3 regions of the Marinilactibacillus sp. GCM10026970 genome follow, and region 1 is predicted to be linked to each of the others. Evidence: predicted binding sites of a transcription regulator. Region 1 holds the regulator's gene; each other region holds the start of a gene.
The links. The regulator Rex, encoded in region 1, represses fermentation and respiration genes when NADH is low (regulators of the CRP and FNR family bind a similar motif). The targets are predictions, from matches to a motif close to TTGTGAANTANTTCACAA.

Region 1 (5,978 bases):
CTGCAAATAAGGCGACTTCTGTTTGTCTTTTTGCTAGACCATCTTGTCTCATAGATGGCATTCCCTTAGGATCCACCGTATCGATGATGTCGAAAGCATTTTGTACGTGTTGTTCTTTAAGAGGAATCCCTTCCGCTTGCGCAATCTCAACAACTTCCAGCATAGCTGCTCGAGCTTGTTCATGGTAAGCCCCACCCGTTTGAATGCCTTCATAGGTCGTTTCATGTACCATAACGACTTGATTAACGCCAACATTCATAATGAATTTTTCCCAGATTTTCAGCATAATATTTTCTTCAATGACATATGGAAACTTTGCTTCATCGAAAATGGCTGAGACGATATTGAGTCTGTTCATTTTTTCAGGTACATCGGCACCAATTTGTAACCAGCCTTTTACTTTTGAACGCACATTCTGACCTTCTCTTGTCGCATCCATCCCAATCGCTACTGTTGGGATCACTTTTTCCTGCCCAAATCTGGCACCTAAAATATCTTCACTACTGATTCCATTGATCAAAGATAAAATGGTGGTTTGAGGTCCGACTTGATATTTCATGGATTCCATCCCACTATCTAACGTCAAAGATTTCGTACAGACAATGACTAAATCAGATGGATCGCCTTGCTCGGTTTCCAGTACATAATTAAAATCGCACGGCGAGCCGTTTAAAGTAACACCGTCTCGCTCATAGCGTTCTTTTCTTTCTTTGCTTACAATGACTTTGACGCGGTCTTTGCCGAGTGCTTCTGAAAGGTGTTGTCCGTATAGTATGCCTAGTGCGCCTAATCCTACTATCGCTACTGTTTTATTGTTCATAATCTATCCCCTTTGATCATTCTAGACGGTACTTCGTACTTTTATCTTATCATATTCTTTTTACGCAAAGCGAAAAAGCTACATCCCATGAAAGGATGCAGCTTTTTCTTTAAGTCATAAAATTACATCATGCCGCCCATTGCGCCTGGATCCATTCCAGCTCCTGGAGCTTCTGGTTCAGGAATATCAGCAACAGCTGCTTCAGTTGTAAGAAGTAATGCAGAAACAGAAGCTGCGTTTTGTAGTGCTGAACGCGTTACTTTTGTAGGATCAATGATTCCTGCTTCTACCATGTTGACCATTTCTCCAGTAGCTGCATTGAAACCAATACCTGGTTCTACATGTTTCAGACGTTCTACGATTACGCTACCATCAAGACCTGCATTGAATGCAATTTGACGTACTGGTTCTTCAAGCGCACGAACAACGATTTTAACACCTGTTGCTTCGTCACCAGTTGCTTCAATTTCTTGAAGTTTGCTTAAGATATTGATATAAGCCGTACCACCACCAGCGATAACACCTTCTTCAACTGCTGCACGTGCAGCATTCAAAGCATCTTCAATACGTAATTTACGTTCTTTAATTTCTGTTTCAGTAGCTGCTCCAACTTTGATGACAGCCACTCCGCCTGCAAGTTTTGCAATACGTTCTTGTAATTTTTCACGGTCGAATTCAGAATTTGTTTCTTCTGCTTGTGCGCGAAGCATTGCAACACGTTGCTCGATGTTACCTTTGTCGCCAGTTCCTTCAACAAGTGTTGTGTTGTCTTTTGTAACAACCGCTTTACCAGCAACACCTAATTGATCAATCGTCATATCTTTCAAGTCTAGTCCAAGATCATCAGTGATCACTGTACCATTTGTCAGAATCGCGATATCTTCAAGCATACCTTTACGGCGGTCACCGAAACCAGGTGCTTTAACTGCTACAACATTCAACGTTCCTCTGATTTTGTTTAATACTAAAGTAGGCAATGCTTCTCCTTCAATATCGTCCGCAATAATCAGTAATGGACGGTTTTGTTGCATAATGTTTTCAAGTACAGGAAGAATATCTTGAACAGAAGAAATTTTCTTGTCTGTAATTAAAACGTATGGATTTTCAAGGTTAGCTTCCATTTTCTCATTATCTGTTACCATGTATTGAGAAAGGTAACCACGGTCGAATTGCATACCTTCAACAACGTCAAGTTCTGTTTCGATCCCTTGAGATTCTTCGATGGTGATGACGCCATCACTACCAACTTTTTCCATAGCATCTGCTAGTAATTGACCAATTTCTTCGTCTCCAGAAGAAATCGCAGCGATCTGAGCGATGGATTCTTTACCTTCAACTTTAGTAGAAGCTTCATGTAGTGCTTCAACAGCTTTTCTTGTTGCCATTTCGATTCCGCGACGGATTCCTACTGGATTTGCTCCAGCTGTCACGTTTTTCATTCCTTCGTTTACGATAGCTTGAGTTAAAACAGTTGCTGTAGTCGTACCGTCACCAGCGATATCATTTGTTTTGCTTGCAACTTCGGCTACTAATTGAGCACCCATGTTTTCAAACTGATCTTCAAGTTCGATTTCTTTGGCAATTCTTACACCGTCGTTAGTGATTTGAGGAGCACCGAAAGCTTTATCTAAAATAACGTTTCTTCCTTTGGGTCCTAATGTTACTTTTACTGTATTTGCTAATTTGTCAACTCCACGTAGCATAGCTGCACGTGCGTCTTCAGAAAATTTGATATCTTTAGCCATGGTTTCCATTCACCTCTTAGTAAATTTTTTGTTCGATTTTTATTTTTATATTGTAAAATTGATTTGACCTTATTGATACGAATGCTTTACAAGTGTGAAAAACTATTCTACTACAGCAATGATGTCTGTATCTTTAAGCACTAGGTAATCTTTACCTTCGTATTTCACTTCAGAGCCTGCGTACTTTTCGAAAATAACCTTTTCTCCAACAGCAACATCGACTTCTGCACGTCTGCCGTCTTCCAGTACTTTACCATTACCTACTGCTACAACTTTTGCTGTCTGTGGCTTTTCTTTTGCCGATTCTGGTAAAACAAGTCCACTTACAGTTTTTTCTTCTTCTTTGATGACTTCTAGAAGAACACGATTTCCTAAAGGTTTTAACATGGTGTTATCCCTCCGATAATTTTTTAGTTGATTAGATTCGTGTTAGCACTCTAAGTGTCCGAGTGCTAACTCCAATACTTAGTATATTCAAAACGAGGATTTCTTGCAAGCCTTTTGATGTTAAAAAATCAATTAAAAATCTCATCTGGAATACGCTTGGTTTTTATGTTAAGTTACTAGTATTGTCAGCTTTGACTGAACGTTATGATAGAGCGAGGATGAGTCACATGGACACAGACAACAAAAAGAAAACCGGACTACAAATCGTATTGATTTACATTATGATTCAATTCTTAACGATCTTATCTAGTCAGTTATTACCTGCTTCTCTACAGCCTACTGGGGGAATTTGGTCGAATATCCTTTTATTTATTTTAGGTGCTGGGCTTATAATCTTCCTAGATAGAAAAAAACGATTCGATCTTTTCTTTGAAAAACCCTTCAGCTTACAGAAATCTAAAGTGATGATCTGGGGAGTGGTAGGATTCGTGATTGCAGTTGTTTCCCAGTATATCGCTACACTTATTGAAGTGAATTTCTTAGGAACACCGATCACCTCACAAAATACCCAGGGAATCCTTGAAATCGTCAAGCGTTATCCTTATTTCATCGTGATTGTTTCCATCGCTGGCCCTATCATGGAAGAATTTGTTTTTCGAAAAGTTTTATTTGGTTTAAGTGTTGGAAAAATCGGTGGTGTTGGCGCCGCAATAATCAGTTCTTTAGCCTTCGCTTTGATTCACTTTGATGGTAGGATTTTGGTTTATTCCGTTATGGGGCTTGTCTTTTCTTGGCTATACTACAAGACCAAAAATATCTGGACACCCATTATCGCTCACTGTTTAATGAATACATTCGCTATACTTGTAGAATTTTTCTTATAAAGAACGCGTTTTATGAAAGGATTTTCTGATGACAACCAAGCAACTACTCACTTATATTTTCTTGAAATACGCTATGTTTGCCGCACTGATCTATGTAACAATTAGTTCCGTTCAAAGAGACGGTTGGGACTTTTTCCCTATACTGTTTGTCTTTCTAGCTACCCGGGACTTTGTTCAAGGAAGCCGTTTAGTGCAGGTCTACTATAAAATCAAAAAAAATTATAAAGTCTAAAAAAACTGCAAGCTGCTCGTTCAAGTTTTTGAACGAATAGCCTGCAGTTTTTTTATCTTTTTAGTCTTCTTCGACGAAAAGTTCTCCTGTATCTTCATCAATCATGACTTCATCTTCAGCTTCATCTAACTCTTGATAATAGTTGATGAAATAAATCAATGTTTGAAGTTCATTAGTCAAATCGACATTATGTACTCGGATGTTATCCGGCACATTTACTCGAATAGGGGTAAAGTTCATGATTCCTTTCACGCCACCTTCAACTAATTTGTTCGCCATTTCTTGAGCGATTTCTGAAGGGACCGTCAGTATCGCAACATCTATCTGCTGTAAATCAAGTTGTTCTACCATCTCATCAATATGATAAACAGGTACGCCCTGATGAACCGTACCAATCAGTTCTTTATTCACATCAAAGCCCGCACTAATTCTTGTATTATTGCTACGTCTGAAATTATAGTTCAATAGTGCTTGTCCAAGATTCCCAACGCCAATTAAAGCGACATTTGTCAGGCGATCTTGATTGAGCGTTTTGCTGAAAAAATTCATTAGTGCTTCGACGTCGTATCCATATCCTCTTTTACCTAACGCTCCAAAGTATGAAAAGTCTCTTCTGATTGTTGCGCTATCTACTTTTACGGCTTCACTCAATTTTGCTGAGGATACTCGACTCTTCCCGGCTTCGTGGAGAAAACGTAAATAACGATAATAAAGGGGTAACCTTCTTGCAGTTGCTTTAGGAATCTTCTTTTCTACCATGCTTTTTCTCCTTTATGGTTTAATTGTCTTTTCTGATTGAAAGGTTAATTCTATTTAAGTTTATTTTATGAATCAGATTTCACAAGTGTAAGAGATGTTTCATTAGTTATTATAGCATGTAAAACGGAAAATGAAAGTTAATATGACCATAAAATAAGCGTTTGTAGCCAGGATAACTATACTCGCTAACAATATTTTTGGGTAGTTTGTGAAAAAACATCCGTTTAATAGACGATTTGACTCAATATTTCGACTATTTTAAGCAACCGATTACATAAAAAGATTTTTAAATTTCTCGTATTCTGTTACCTGTATATCATTCTTTAGATATGCTACACTTATACGGAAAAGCACTTAGTCTATAGAGATAAAAAGACCTAATAATCCAAAATGAGGAATTTAAATGATTTTATTACAAACTCAGAAAGTTGCACGTCACTTTGGTGCAGAGATTTTGTTCGATGACGTTACTCTAGAAATCAAGGAAGCTGCCCGAGTCGGACTAGTTGGAAGAAACGGCGCAGGAAAATCGACTTTACTACACATTATATCTGGACAAGAAGAGCCCGATGCTGGCCGTGTGAATAAAAAAAAGGAATTGACTATCGGTTATCTGGATCAACATACCGGCCTAGAATCGACTAGAACTATATGGGAAGAAATGCTAACTGTTTTTGAATCTGTGATTCAACTCGAAAAAGAAATGCGTCAATTAGAAGCTAAAATGAGTGATCCTAGTCTCCTAGAAGATCAAGAGAAATATCAGGAACTACTCAAACGCTATGACATCATGCAAGAATCCTTTAAGCAACAAAATGGATACGGCTATGAAAGTGAAATCCGCTCCGTACTTCATGGTTTCCGTTTTTATGAAGAAGACTTTTCAATGCCAATCTCTCAGTTATCTGGTGGTCAAAAAACACGCTTAGCGCTTGCCCAATTGCTATTAGAGAAAAAAGATCTCTTAGTTTTGGATGAGCCCACTAACCATTTGGACATTGATACGCTAGCTTGGCTGGAAAAATATCTTTTAAGCTATACAGGCGCTCTACTGATTGTCTCACATGACCGCTATTTTCTAGATAAGGTCGTCAATGAAATCTACGAAGTGAGTAACGGAAAGGTTCAACACTTTACAGGAAACTACTCCA
Region 2 (5,978 bases), on a different contig from region 1:
AGTCAGTTCAGGAATGAAGCATGTCGGCTTCCCAGTTCCGGATGCTGATCGATCGTTCTACGAAAATCATGATTTAACTCAAGCATTGATTTTTTACAATGAAAAAGAGAGTCATCTGTATGAAGATGGCCAGTTTCCTGAATTCAGGTTTGTAAGATGGTACGAATCTGGTGTGGATATTCTTCCGGCAGATGGTTCAAAATTTGAAACAATCGCAAAAATGGCTGCTTTAAAAGGGTTTGAAAAAGAAGATGTTATAGCTTTTGGTGATGGACTCAATGATTATGAAATGATAGCAAATGTTGGGCTAGGTATAGCTATGGGGAATGGAGAAAGTATTGTTAGAGAAGTAGCCGATATGGTTACGGCTTCGAACAACGATGACGGAATTTACAAAGCTTTAAAAGAATTAGAGTTGATTTAACATTTAACAAAAGTTCGTTTTAACAAGTTTCATCCAGTTGTTTCATGAAAATTCATTCTTTCTAAAACAGGTACGATTTAGTGCGTTTTAATTAATAGATTGAAACTAGTCTAGTCATTCGATATAATTAGTTTTACAATTCTATTAAATAAAGCGGTTTACAAAAATTTCACTTGATTTAGAAATGGAGATGTTCATGGAAACAAACAATAAAATAGTTGCTACTTCAGCGCGTCAAATTACGCAAAATAGTCAATACTGGATGCTGATATCATTTGGAATATTTCTAGTACTAATATCATTCGTTTTTAATACACCTTTTGAAATTATTAAAGGTCAGGCAGTTATTCTGACAACTGCATCCAATTTAACCACTGACTATTTTGAACTTGCCAATGTGGGGGCAACGTTTTTTAATTCCGGAATACTGACCTTACATGCTTTACTTTTGATCAAAATAACAAAAGCTAAAATTAACGGTTCACTGATTGCCGCTGTATTTACAGTTGCAGCTTTCTCATTCTTTGGTAAAAACCTCTATAACTCTATGCCAATCGTCGTCGGAGCATTTACATATGCTTGGGTAACGAAGGTACCTGCCGAACGGTCATTACTAGCTGCTTTGTTTGGAACAGCGCTAGGACCACTTGTCAATGAAATTACATTTAATATCGGCTTGCCTTTGGGGTTAGGCTTACTACTAGGAAGTGCAGCCGGATTTGTAGCTGGATTTATTTTGCCGCCATTAGCCCATCATTTTGTAGGTTTCACCAAAGGGTTTAGTTTATACAATATTGGATTTTCAAGTGGTGTAGTCGGTACGATTTTCACTTCAATCCTTAGAGCTACTGGAGTCGTAATTGAACCAATTTCATTAATCTCCAAAGGAAACAATGTGCCGATGTCACTATTGTTTTTCCCATTATTTACAGTCATGTTAATGTACGGGCTCTATTTAAATTCTTGGTCATTAAATGGGTATAGTCGTATGATGAAGCATTCTGGACAATTATCCTCAGACTTTGTAAAAAAGAATGGATTCAACCTTACACTGATTAATATGTCTCTATTAGGATTTGTCGCTTTGGGATTCGTATTATCCTTAGGAGGCGAACTAAACGGGCCAGTCATTGGGGGGATTCTGACTGTAGTAGGGTTTGGTGCGTTTGGTAAACATCTTAAAAATGTTATCCCTATCTTGTTGGGCGTTACATTGATTGGGCACCTCAACAATTACGATATGAGTGATACTTCAGTTATCATAGCAGGATTGTTTGGAACAACAATAGCACCTATAGCTGGTCGCTACGGACTAGTTATGGGAATGGTTGCTGGTGGATTACATTTAACGGTTGTTAGTAATACAAGTTATCTTCATGGTGGAATCAACCTTTACAATAACGGTTTTGCCGGCGGATTTGTAGCGGCGCTAATGATTCCATTATTAGAAGCTGTTCATTACCATAGAGAGCAGCGCAGAGAAATTAGAGAACCAGTCGATCCAGCAGAATCTATTAGAACAGAAGAAGATTAAAAAAGCTGAAAATGATGTGTTTAACTTTACTCAAAAGTTTTGTTAAACATCATTTTCAGCTTTTTTGTTTTGATCAGTTTATTCTCCTGATCCTAAGACGTCGATTCCGTCTGGAAGAGCAAGTGGATTTTCTGGATCAATTCGGTCGTAGAACATAACACCATTCAAATGATCGATTTCGTGCTGAACCACAATAGCTGGTAAGCCTCTTAAACGTTCTTTATGTTTTTCGCCATCCAAATCAACATATTCAACAGTTATACGTTTATGTCTAGGTACAAAACCTTCGATTTCTCTATCAACAGATAAACAACCTTCGCCATCGGGCAAACAAGTCTGTTGAACTGAGTGGCTTACAATTCTTGGGTTGATCATGATTCTACTAAATTCAGGTTCATCTGATTCTTCATCAGCTGATGATAAATAAACAGCTAGCAATTGACTGGAAACATTCACTTGGGGAGCAGCGATACCGACACCAGCTCTTAATTCATATTCTTCTGCAATTTCAGGGTCTTGACTGTTGATCAGAAACTGTAACAGTTCATTAGCTAACTGTTTTATGTCTTCTGACAAAGGGAAATCTACTTTTTCTGCAATTTTACGTAAAGTAGGGTGACCTTCTCTAATAATATCGTTCATTGTAATCAATTGAATACACTCCTTCATTCAACATTGTTCTACTCAGAGAGTTAGCTACACCATTTTAACAGTTTTATTAAAGAAATGCACGTCACAATAGACCTTTTAGTAGTTGAAATATTAGACAGACAAGGAATCAATCATCGGGTGAAATAGTGAAAAGAATCACAATTGAAAGCGATTAAAACTTTTGAAAAACACATCTTGAATATCCAGGAATATTATATAACAGTTTAAAAGACTGTATTACTATCGATAGCGCTAATTAGTGGGGGTTAGAGCCGCTGAATAAAAACACACCGCTAGTGTTTGATTTCACAAACGTCTTTATAACCTTGTTCTATCAACGTTTTTAGACATATTCTCAGAGTTAATGACTTGCAATATAGAGTGATGCGTGGTAAATTTAATAAGGAATCGAGAAAAATGATACAGTTGATTTCAGCTGTTTCAACTAATAAAAAGTTTAATTAAAAGAGAGGAATGTATAGTCTATGGCAAAGCAACCAGTTGATTACGAAGCACTATTAAGTTCAATTGAAGCTTCGTTTCCGATGGTTCAGATTCTTGATAAAGATGGTAAAGTTGTAAATGAAGACATTATGCCTGATTTATCAGATGACGAGTTAGTAGAATTAATGGAAAGAATGGTGTGGTCACGTGTGTTACACGATCGCTCTATGGCTTTAGCGCGTCAAGGACGTTTAGGATTTTACGCTCCAACTATGGGACAAGAAGCTTCTCAATTAGCAAGTCACTTCGCATTCAAGAAACAAGATTGGTTATATCCAGGTTACCGTGATGTTCCACAATTAATTCAACACGGCTTACCACTATCACAAGCATTCCTATGGTCAAGAGGAAATGTTGAAGGAAACAATTATCCAGAAGGTCTTAACGCAATCCCACCTCAAATCATTATTGGTGCACAATATATCCAGGCAATGGGTAATGCAGTGGGACAAAAACTATCTGGACAAGAAGATGTTGTTACATTCACTTATACTGGTGACGGTGGTTCTTCACAAGGTGATGTTTACGAAGGTATGAACTTTGCCGGACGTTACAAAGCACCAGTAGTATTCTACATTCAAAACAATGGCTACGCGATTTCTACTCCACGTGAGAAACAATCTGCAGCAAATGCGTTAGCTCAAAAAGCAGCAGCAGCAGGTATTCCTGGTATCCAAGTTGACGGAATGGATCCGTTAGCAGTATACGCTGTTTCTAAACAAGCACGTGACTGGGCAGCGGCTGGTAATGGTCCTGTTCTTATTGAAACAATTACTTCGCGTTTCGGACCACACTCAACTTCTGGGGATGATCCAACTCGTTACCGTGAACAAGAATCATTCGATTACTGGGAACAACGCGATCCACTGATCCGTTTCCGTAACTTCTTAACTGAAAAAGGTCTATGGACTGAAGAACGTGAAGAAGAATTGATTGAAAAAACTAGAGAAGAAGTTAAACAAGCTGCTAAAGAAGCAGATCAAGCTCCAAAAATGAAAATCTCTAAATTCTTAGAAAGTATGTTTGATGCACCAGGTCAAAACATTACTGAACAGATTGAGAAATACCAAGCAAAGGAGAGTAAATAAGCATGGCGAATCTAACAATGATTCAAGCAATCACTGAAGCTTTAGATCAAGAATTAGCTCGTGATGAAAAAGTCTTGATTTTCGGAGAAGATGTTGGTAAAAACGGAGGAGTTTTCCGTGCGACTCAAGGTCTTTACGACAAACATGGTGAAGATAGAGTGAACGATACGCCTCTTGCTGAGTCAGGTATCGGTGGTATGGCATTCGGTTTAGCTGTACAAGGCTTCCGTCCAGTAATGGAAATCCAATTCTTTGGTTTCGTATTCGAAGTAATGGATTCAATTGTAGGACAAATCGCTCGTACACGTTACCGTATGGGTGGAAACATGAACATGCCAGTAGTTGTACGTTCTCCATTCGGTGGAGGGGTACACACTCCTGAAATGCATGCTGATTCACTTGAAGGACTAATGGCTCAATCTCCTGGATTAAAAGTAGTTATTCCTTCTAACCCTTATGATGCAAAAGGACTTTTAACTTCAGCTATTCGTGAAAACGATCCTGTAGTATTCCTTGAGCATATGAAACTTTACCGTTCATTCCGTGATGAAGTACCTGAAGAACAGTATACTGTACCAATCGGGAAAGCTGCTGTTGCTAAAGAAGGAACAGACGTTACTGTTGTAGCTTATGGTTACATGGTTCGTGAAGCTCTTAAAGCTGCCGAAAACCTTGAAAAAGATGGTGTTTCTGTAGAAGTAATCGATTTACGTACAGTTTCACCAATCGATTACGAAACAGTTGTAGCATCAGTTGAAAAAACTGGTCGTATGGTTATGGTCCAAGAAGCTCAACGTCAAGCTGGCGTGGGTAACACTGTAATTTCTGAAGTATCTCAACGTTCTGTACTTTCACTTGAAGCACCAATCGGATTTGTATCTGCACCTGATACAATCTATCCATTTGGTCAAGCTGAAAACACTTGGTTACCAAGTGCTGACGATATTTCTGAAGCAATCAACGAAGCTGTAAACTTTTAATTAAATCAATAAGATCGGTATTTTAAGAATCGATCTATCAACAAAAGGAGAAAAACTAGTTCAGTATCTCGAGCATCTGTATTGGTTTTTCTTCCTATTGTTGTATGTATTGATCAACGTAGTTAGAAAACAGATGATTGAATAATCATAAACGAGAAGGGAAGAGCGCAAAAATGGCTTTTACATTTAAACTCCCTGATGTAGGGGAAGGAATGGCAGAAGGCGAGATCGTTAGCTGGTTAGTTTCTGAAGGAGACACAGTAGAAGAAGGCGACTCAATTGCTGAAATTCAAAACGATAAATCAGTAGAAGAATTAGCATCACCAGTTGATGGAACAATCAAGAAATTCTTGGTAGAACCAGGTACTGTTGCAGCAGTTGGAGATCCAATTGTTGAAATAGACGCTGAAGGTCACGAATCAGCAGAAGCTGCAGCTCCGGCTGAAGAGAAAGCTGAAGAAAAACCAGCAGAAGCTAAAACTGAATCTAATGGATCTACAGGTACTTTCACATTCAAACTTCCAGATGTTGGAGAAGGAATGGCAGAAGGCGAGATCGTTAGCTGGTTAGTTTCTGAAGGAGACACAGTAGAAGAAGGCGATTCAATCGCTGAAATTCAAAACGATAAATCAGTAGAAGAATTAGCATCACCAGTTGACGGAACTATCAAAAAATTCTTGGTAGAACCAGGTACTGTTGCAGCAGTTGGAGATCCAATTGTTGAAATCAGCGCAGAAGGTCACGGATCTGAAGAATCTTCAGAAGCAGATACTTCTAAAACTGAGGCTGGAACTGCT
Region 3 (5,978 bases), on a different contig from region 1:
AAATGGAATCAAGTTGAAATCAGAAACAGATCGATTAGCGGCGGTTTATTACATCGATGATCAAGATACAAGAGACGTTTTCCTAGTCACGAATCTTGGCTTTGGGCTGAAGTATGGTCTAGATGAAGTTTCTGTTGTTGGAGCAAATGCAGTCGGTGTTAAATCAATGGACCTTAAAGAAGATGATTACATTGTTTCAGGTACTGTATTCAAGCGTGACCAAAAACAATCTAATGTACTACTGGTTACCCAGCGTGGGGCAGTCAAGAAAATGAACTTACTGGAATTTGATTCAATTTCAAGAGCTAAGCGTGGGTTGCATGTGCTGAAAGAGTTGAAGAAAAATCCGCACCGAGTTACTTTGATGATAGATGTTCACGATAACAATGAATCTTATACAATCATTACAGATAAACAAAATACCTTTGAGCTAACACCCAAAGCTTACAAAGTGAGCGATCGTTACAACAATGGTTCATTCTTATTAGATGAAACCTCTGATGGCGTTCCGATAGATTTTAAACTCAATCATATCGTTGAGGTAGATACCTCTTCGGATGAAGCAGAAAAGAAAGCTTAATGATCAATTAAAAAAGACGTGCTTATTGAAAAATCATAAGCACGTCTTTTAATTTGTCGTATTATTTGCCGTTATAAGCTTGTTTATATACTTCAGCCAACTCTTTTACAAGAGGTAGTTTCGGGTTCGCTGTTGTACATTGATCTTCAAAAGCACGTTCTGCTAGCTGATCGACTAGTTGATCAAATGCTTTTTTCTCAACGCCATTCTCTTTAATACTCATTGGAATATTCATCTGTTTTGCTAAATCATAAATAGCTGTGACTAAACTATTGACACCTTCTTCAGTTGTAGAAGCGGGTAAGCCGAGTGCTTTGGCAATTTCTGCATACCGTTTATCAGCAATAAAATGTTCATATTTAGGAAATGAAACAAACTTTGTTGGTTTTTTGGCATTATAACGGATAACATGTGGCATTAGAATAGCATTCGCTCTACCATGTGCAATATGGAACTGTGCACCTAGTTTATGCGCCAAGCTATGATTGATACCTAAAAAGGCGTTAGCAAAAGCCATACCGGCTATTGTAGAAGCGTTATGCATTTTTTCCCTAGCTCGTTCATCGCTGCCATCACGGTAAGCTCTTGGAAGATACTCGAAGACAAGTTGTATCGCTTTAATTGCAAGCCCATCAGTATAATCATTTGCCATATTCGATACATATGCTTCTATCGCGTGCGTTAAGACATCCATTCCAGTATCTGCAGTTACGACTTTTGGAACACTCATAACAAATTGTGAGTCAATGATTGCCACATCAGGGGTTAGCTCGTAATCTGCTAGCGGATACTTGATATTGTTTTCATTGTCCGTAATGACTGCGAAAGAAGTGACCTCAGATCCTGTACCAGAAGTTGTTGGAATCGCAACAAATTTTGCTTTTCCACCCAGTTTTGGATATTTATAGACACGTTTCCTAATATCCAGGAATTTTTGTTTCAAGCCGTTGAAGTCAGTGTCTGGGTGTTCGTAAAAAAGCCACATGCCTTTAGCAGCGTCCATAGGTGATCCTCCACCTAATGCAATGACGACATCCGGTTGGAATGCGCGCATAGCTTCTGCACCACGAAGAACCGTTTCTTTAGATGGATCTGGTTCGACATCAGAAAACACTTCGCAGTGAACATAGTCAGGACGTTTTCTTAAATTGTAAAGAACTTTATCTACGTAGCCTAGTTCAACCATCATTGGGTCTGTTACAATAAAAGCTCTTTTGATCTCTGGCATTTTAGACAAATACTGGACAGAATTTTTTTCAAAGTAAATTTTAGGTGGTAATTTGAACCACTGCATATTATTGTTTCGATTCGCACGTTTTTTGATATTGATCAAATGCATTATCCCCACGTTTGTAGAAACAGAGTTCCCACCATAAGAACCACAACCCAGTGTGAGTGAGGGAAGGTAAGCGTTATAGATGTCTCCAATCGCCCCTTGAGAAGAAGGAGCATTAACAATCAGACGGCCAGCTTTCATTCTTCTTTCAAACTGTTCAATCACTGTTTCATCCAGAGAGTGAAGAACAGCTGAGTGTCCCAAACCACCATATGCCAGCATTTCTTCAGCTTTTTTAAGTCCTTCTTCTGTACTATTCACTTTATATGCTGCAAGAACAGGACTAAGTTTTTCTCTAGATAATGGATACTTTTTGCCCACACCTTGTAGTTCGGCAATCAGTATTTTCGTATCTTCTGGAACAAAAACGCCCGCTAGTTTAGCTATGTCATAAGCAGATCTTCCAACCACAACGGCATTTAAGCCACCGTCTTCTGTAACCATAAAGGTTTCAATTGTTTGTCTTTCTTCATTGGATAAGAAGTAGCAATTGTTTTCAGTCATTAACGTTTTAACTTCCGTATAAATTTCTTTATCGATGATAACCGCTTGTTCTGAAGCACAAATCATACCGTTATCAAAAGTTTTTGAGAGAATCAAATCATTAACGGACCTTTTGATATTAGCAGTTTTTTCAATATAACAAGGAACGTTTCCAGCGCCAACTCCTAAGGCTGGTTTTCCTGAACTGTAAGCTGATTTGACCATTTCAGGACCACCTGTAGCTAGAATCGTTGCGACGCCATTATGTTTCATTAATGTCTGTGTTGCTTCCACAGAAGGTGTGTTGACCCATTGTATACAATGCTCAGGAGCACCAGCTTTTACGGCAGCTTCATAAACGGTTTTAGCTGCAGCCACACTGGAACGTTGTGCAGAAGGGTGGAAAGCAAAAATAATCGGGTTTCCTGTTTTGATTGAGATGAGTGATTTAAACATTGTAGTAGAAGTCGGGTTGGTAACCGGTGTTACTCCTGCAATTACGCCAATTGGTTCTGCAATAGAAACCGTACCTTCATGTTTATTTTCTTCAATAATACCAATTGTCCGATCATTTTTAATGCTATGATAAACATATTCTGTTGCAAATAAATTTTTGATGATCTTATCTTCATAGACACCACGTTGAGTTTCTTCAATCGCCATTTTAGCCAAAGACATATGATTGTTTAAACCTGCTAGGGCCATTTGTTTAACAATTTCGTTGATCTGTTCTTGATCGAGCTGAGATAGAGATACGAGTGCTTGTTGAGCATTGTCCACCAACACATCAATCGTACTTTCGACAGTAGGTGTGGGCATTTCTGTTTGTTTGACGGAAACTAATTGAACCATAATTAAAACCTCCATATTTTATGTGAAATTGTGAGCAATAACCGTTAAAAAAAACGCTTTACTTTCCTCTACGTAATTAAGTTTACAGGATCTAGTAAAGTACAGCTTGTTTACAAACTGACTATAGCATATCAATAACAGTAATGGTCAACTAAATTGTGTCTATTTTGTGAATAAAAACACAATAAAAGAATTGGTTCGATTTCCTATTTGAAAAAATAAAAAAATAGTTCAATTATTCACTTGTTAGAAAGATTTAATTGTGATATATTGAGCTTGAAAAAATAGAATATAAAGGAGTCAATATAATGGAAAAACAGGAAGTAGAATCAAAAGGATTTGATCAATTTTGGAAGGGCTTTAAAGGAAATAGTTGGAAAGAAGCTGTTGATGTTAGAGCGTTCATTCAAATGAACTATCTTCCTTACGACGGAGATGACTCATTTCTAGAAGACGCTACTGAAGATACAAAAGCGTTATGGGCTCAAGTAATGGATTTAAATAAACAAGAACTAGAAGCTGGTGGCATGTTAGATATGGACACTGAGGTCGTATCAACCATTACCTCTCACGGTCCAGGGTATTTAGCAAAAGAAAAAGAACAAATCGTTGGATTTCAAACAGAAAAACCTTTTAAACGATCTTTACAACCGTTTGGTGGCATCCGAATGATGGAACAGGCAGCGGAATCTTATGGATTCGAAGTGGATCCAATGCTGTCACATGTCTTTAGAAACTGGACAAAAACACATAATCAAGGTGTATTTGATGCCTATACTCCTGAAATTAAGAATGCCAGAAGAACGGGTGTCATTACGGGATTGCCAGATGCATATGGTCGAGGACGTATTATTGGAGATTATAGACGTGTCGCTTTATATGGCGTCGACTTTTTGATCAGACAAAAAGAAAATGATCGATTAAATTGTGGAAACGGTATGATGAGCGAAAAAGTCATTCGTCAGCGAGAAGAGCTCAGTGACCAGATTAGAGCCTTAGTAGAGTTAAAAGAACTTGGAAATATTTATGGATTTGATTTATCCATACCTGCTCGAAACACAAAAGAAGCTTTCCAATGGCTATACTTAGGCTATTTAGCAGCAATCAAAGAACAAAACGGTGCTGCCATGTCATTAGGGAGAACGTCAACTTTCTTGGATATTTATATTGAAAGAGACTTGAAAGCTGGTTTAATGACCGAAAAAGAAGTTCAAGAACTAGTAGATCACTTTGTTATGAAACTGAGATTAGTGAAATTTTCTCGAACACCAGAGTACAACGAACTATTTTCAGGAGATCCTACTTGGGTAACCGAGTCTATTGGAGGAGTAGGAATAGATGGTCGCCATATGGTCACCAAAAACAGCTACCGCTTCTTGCATACTTTAACAAACTTAGGACCAGCTCCAGAACCAAATTTAACCGTCTTATGGTCAACGAGACTACCAAATGCTTTCAAAGAATATTGTGCAAAAGTTTCGATCGAAAGTAGTGCGGTACAGTATGAAAATGATGATATTATGCGCCAAGAGTGGGGAGATGATTATGGTATTGCCTGCTGTGTCTCTGCAATGCCAATTGGAAAACAAATGCAGTTCTTTGGAGCTAGAGCGAACCTCGCTAAAGCATTACTTTATGCCATTAATGGTGGCGTGGACGAAAAAACAAAGACTCAAGTAGGGCCTAAGTATCAGCCGATTACGAGTGAGGTACTGGACTATGATATCGTTCTTGAAAAATATGATGAGATGCTTGAATGGTTGGCTGGGATGTATATCAATACGTTGAACATCATCCATTATATGCATGATAAATACAGCTACGAGCGGATTGAAATGGCCTTACATGATACAGATGTAGCAAGAACAATGGCGACAGGTATCGCTGGTTTTTCTGTTGCAGTAGACTCTCTTTCTGCCATTAAATACGCCAAGGTTAAAACGATTAGAGATGAACAGGGTTTAGTTACGGATTATGAAATTGAAGGAGATTATCCAAAATACGGAAATAATGACGATCTAGTTGATCAAATCGCTATAAATCTTTTGAAAACCTTTATGAGTAAAGTCAAAAAGCATCCAACTTATCGGGATGCCAAACATACAACCTCTATATTGACGATTACTTCAAACGTTGTATACGGTAAAAAGACTGGTAACACACCGGATGGTAGACGAGAAGGCGTTCCTTTTGCTCCAGGCGCTAATCCATTGCACGGTAGAGATTCAAATGGAGCATTAGCGAGTTTGAATTCAGTGGCTAAACTTCCTTATTCAGAATCACTTGATGGAATTTCTAATACCTTTTCAATCGTTCCAAAAGCTCTTGGAAAAGAAGAAGATACTCAACGCAAAAATTTGGCTATGATGCTAGATGGGTATGTTAAAAAAGGCGGACACCATTTGAACGTGAATGCTTTAAATCGCAAAACGTTAGAAGACGCTATGGAGCATCCAGAAGAATACCCGCAACTGACAATAAGAGTTTCAGGTTATGCAGTGAATTTCGTGAAATTGACAAGAGAGCAGCAGTTGGATGTTTTAAGTAGAACATTCCACGAAACGATGTAAGGACATTCAGAGTAAATGGAGGAATGATGATGACAGAATCAGCAGTAGGATACGTACACTCAACAGAAAGTTTTGGATCCGTTGACGGTCCAGGTATTCGTTTCATTATTTTTATGCAAGGATGTCGGATGCGCTGTGAGTTCTGTCATAATCCGGA

Region 2: pdhA (pyruvate dehydrogenase (acetyl-transferring) E1 component subunit alpha) is a predicted target of Rex. The motif match lies at 2,904-2,921, and genes of this name have one in related genera.
Region 3: adhE (bifunctional acetaldehyde-CoA/alcohol dehydrogenase) is a predicted target of Rex. The motif match lies at 3,419-3,436, and genes of this name have one in related genera.

The regions. Positions count from the first base shown of each region.
Region 1 is NZ_JBHSUL010000021.1:2,043-8,020, reverse strand. Features, by position in the region: gene ACFP65_RS06325 (ketopantoate reductase family protein) at 1-820, opposite strand, end outside; gene groL (chaperonin GroEL) at 943-2,565, opposite strand; gene groES (co-chaperone GroES) at 2,668-2,952, opposite strand; gene ACFP65_RS06310 (CPBP family intramembrane glutamic endopeptidase) at 3,180-3,836, shown strand; gene ACFP65_RS06305 (DUF4305 domain-containing protein) at 3,865-4,068, shown strand; gene ACFP65_RS06300 (redox-sensing transcriptional repressor Rex) at 4,129-4,827, opposite strand; gene ACFP65_RS06295 (ABC-F family ATP-binding cassette domain-containing protein) at 5,231-5,978, shown strand, end outside.
Region 2 is NZ_JBHSUL010000033.1:8,653-14,630, reverse strand. Features, by position in the region: gene ACFP65_RS10350 (Cof-type HAD-IIB family hydrolase) at 1-424, shown strand, start outside; gene ACFP65_RS10345 (DUF1576 domain-containing protein) at 621-1,958, shown strand; gene def (peptide deformylase) at 2,037-2,609, opposite strand; gene pdhA (pyruvate dehydrogenase (acetyl-transferring) E1 component subunit alpha) at 3,095-4,201, shown strand; gene ACFP65_RS10330 (alpha-ketoacid dehydrogenase subunit beta) at 4,204-5,181, shown strand; gene ACFP65_RS10325 (2-oxo acid dehydrogenase subunit E2) at 5,355-5,978, shown strand, end outside.
Region 3 is NZ_JBHSUL010000017.1:61,213-67,190, reverse strand. Features, by position in the region: gene parC (DNA topoisomerase IV subunit A) at 1-580, shown strand, start outside; gene adhE (bifunctional acetaldehyde-CoA/alcohol dehydrogenase) at 642-3,251, opposite strand; gene pflB (formate C-acetyltransferase) at 3,560-5,821, shown strand; gene pflA (pyruvate formate-lyase-activating protein) at 5,851-5,978, shown strand, end outside.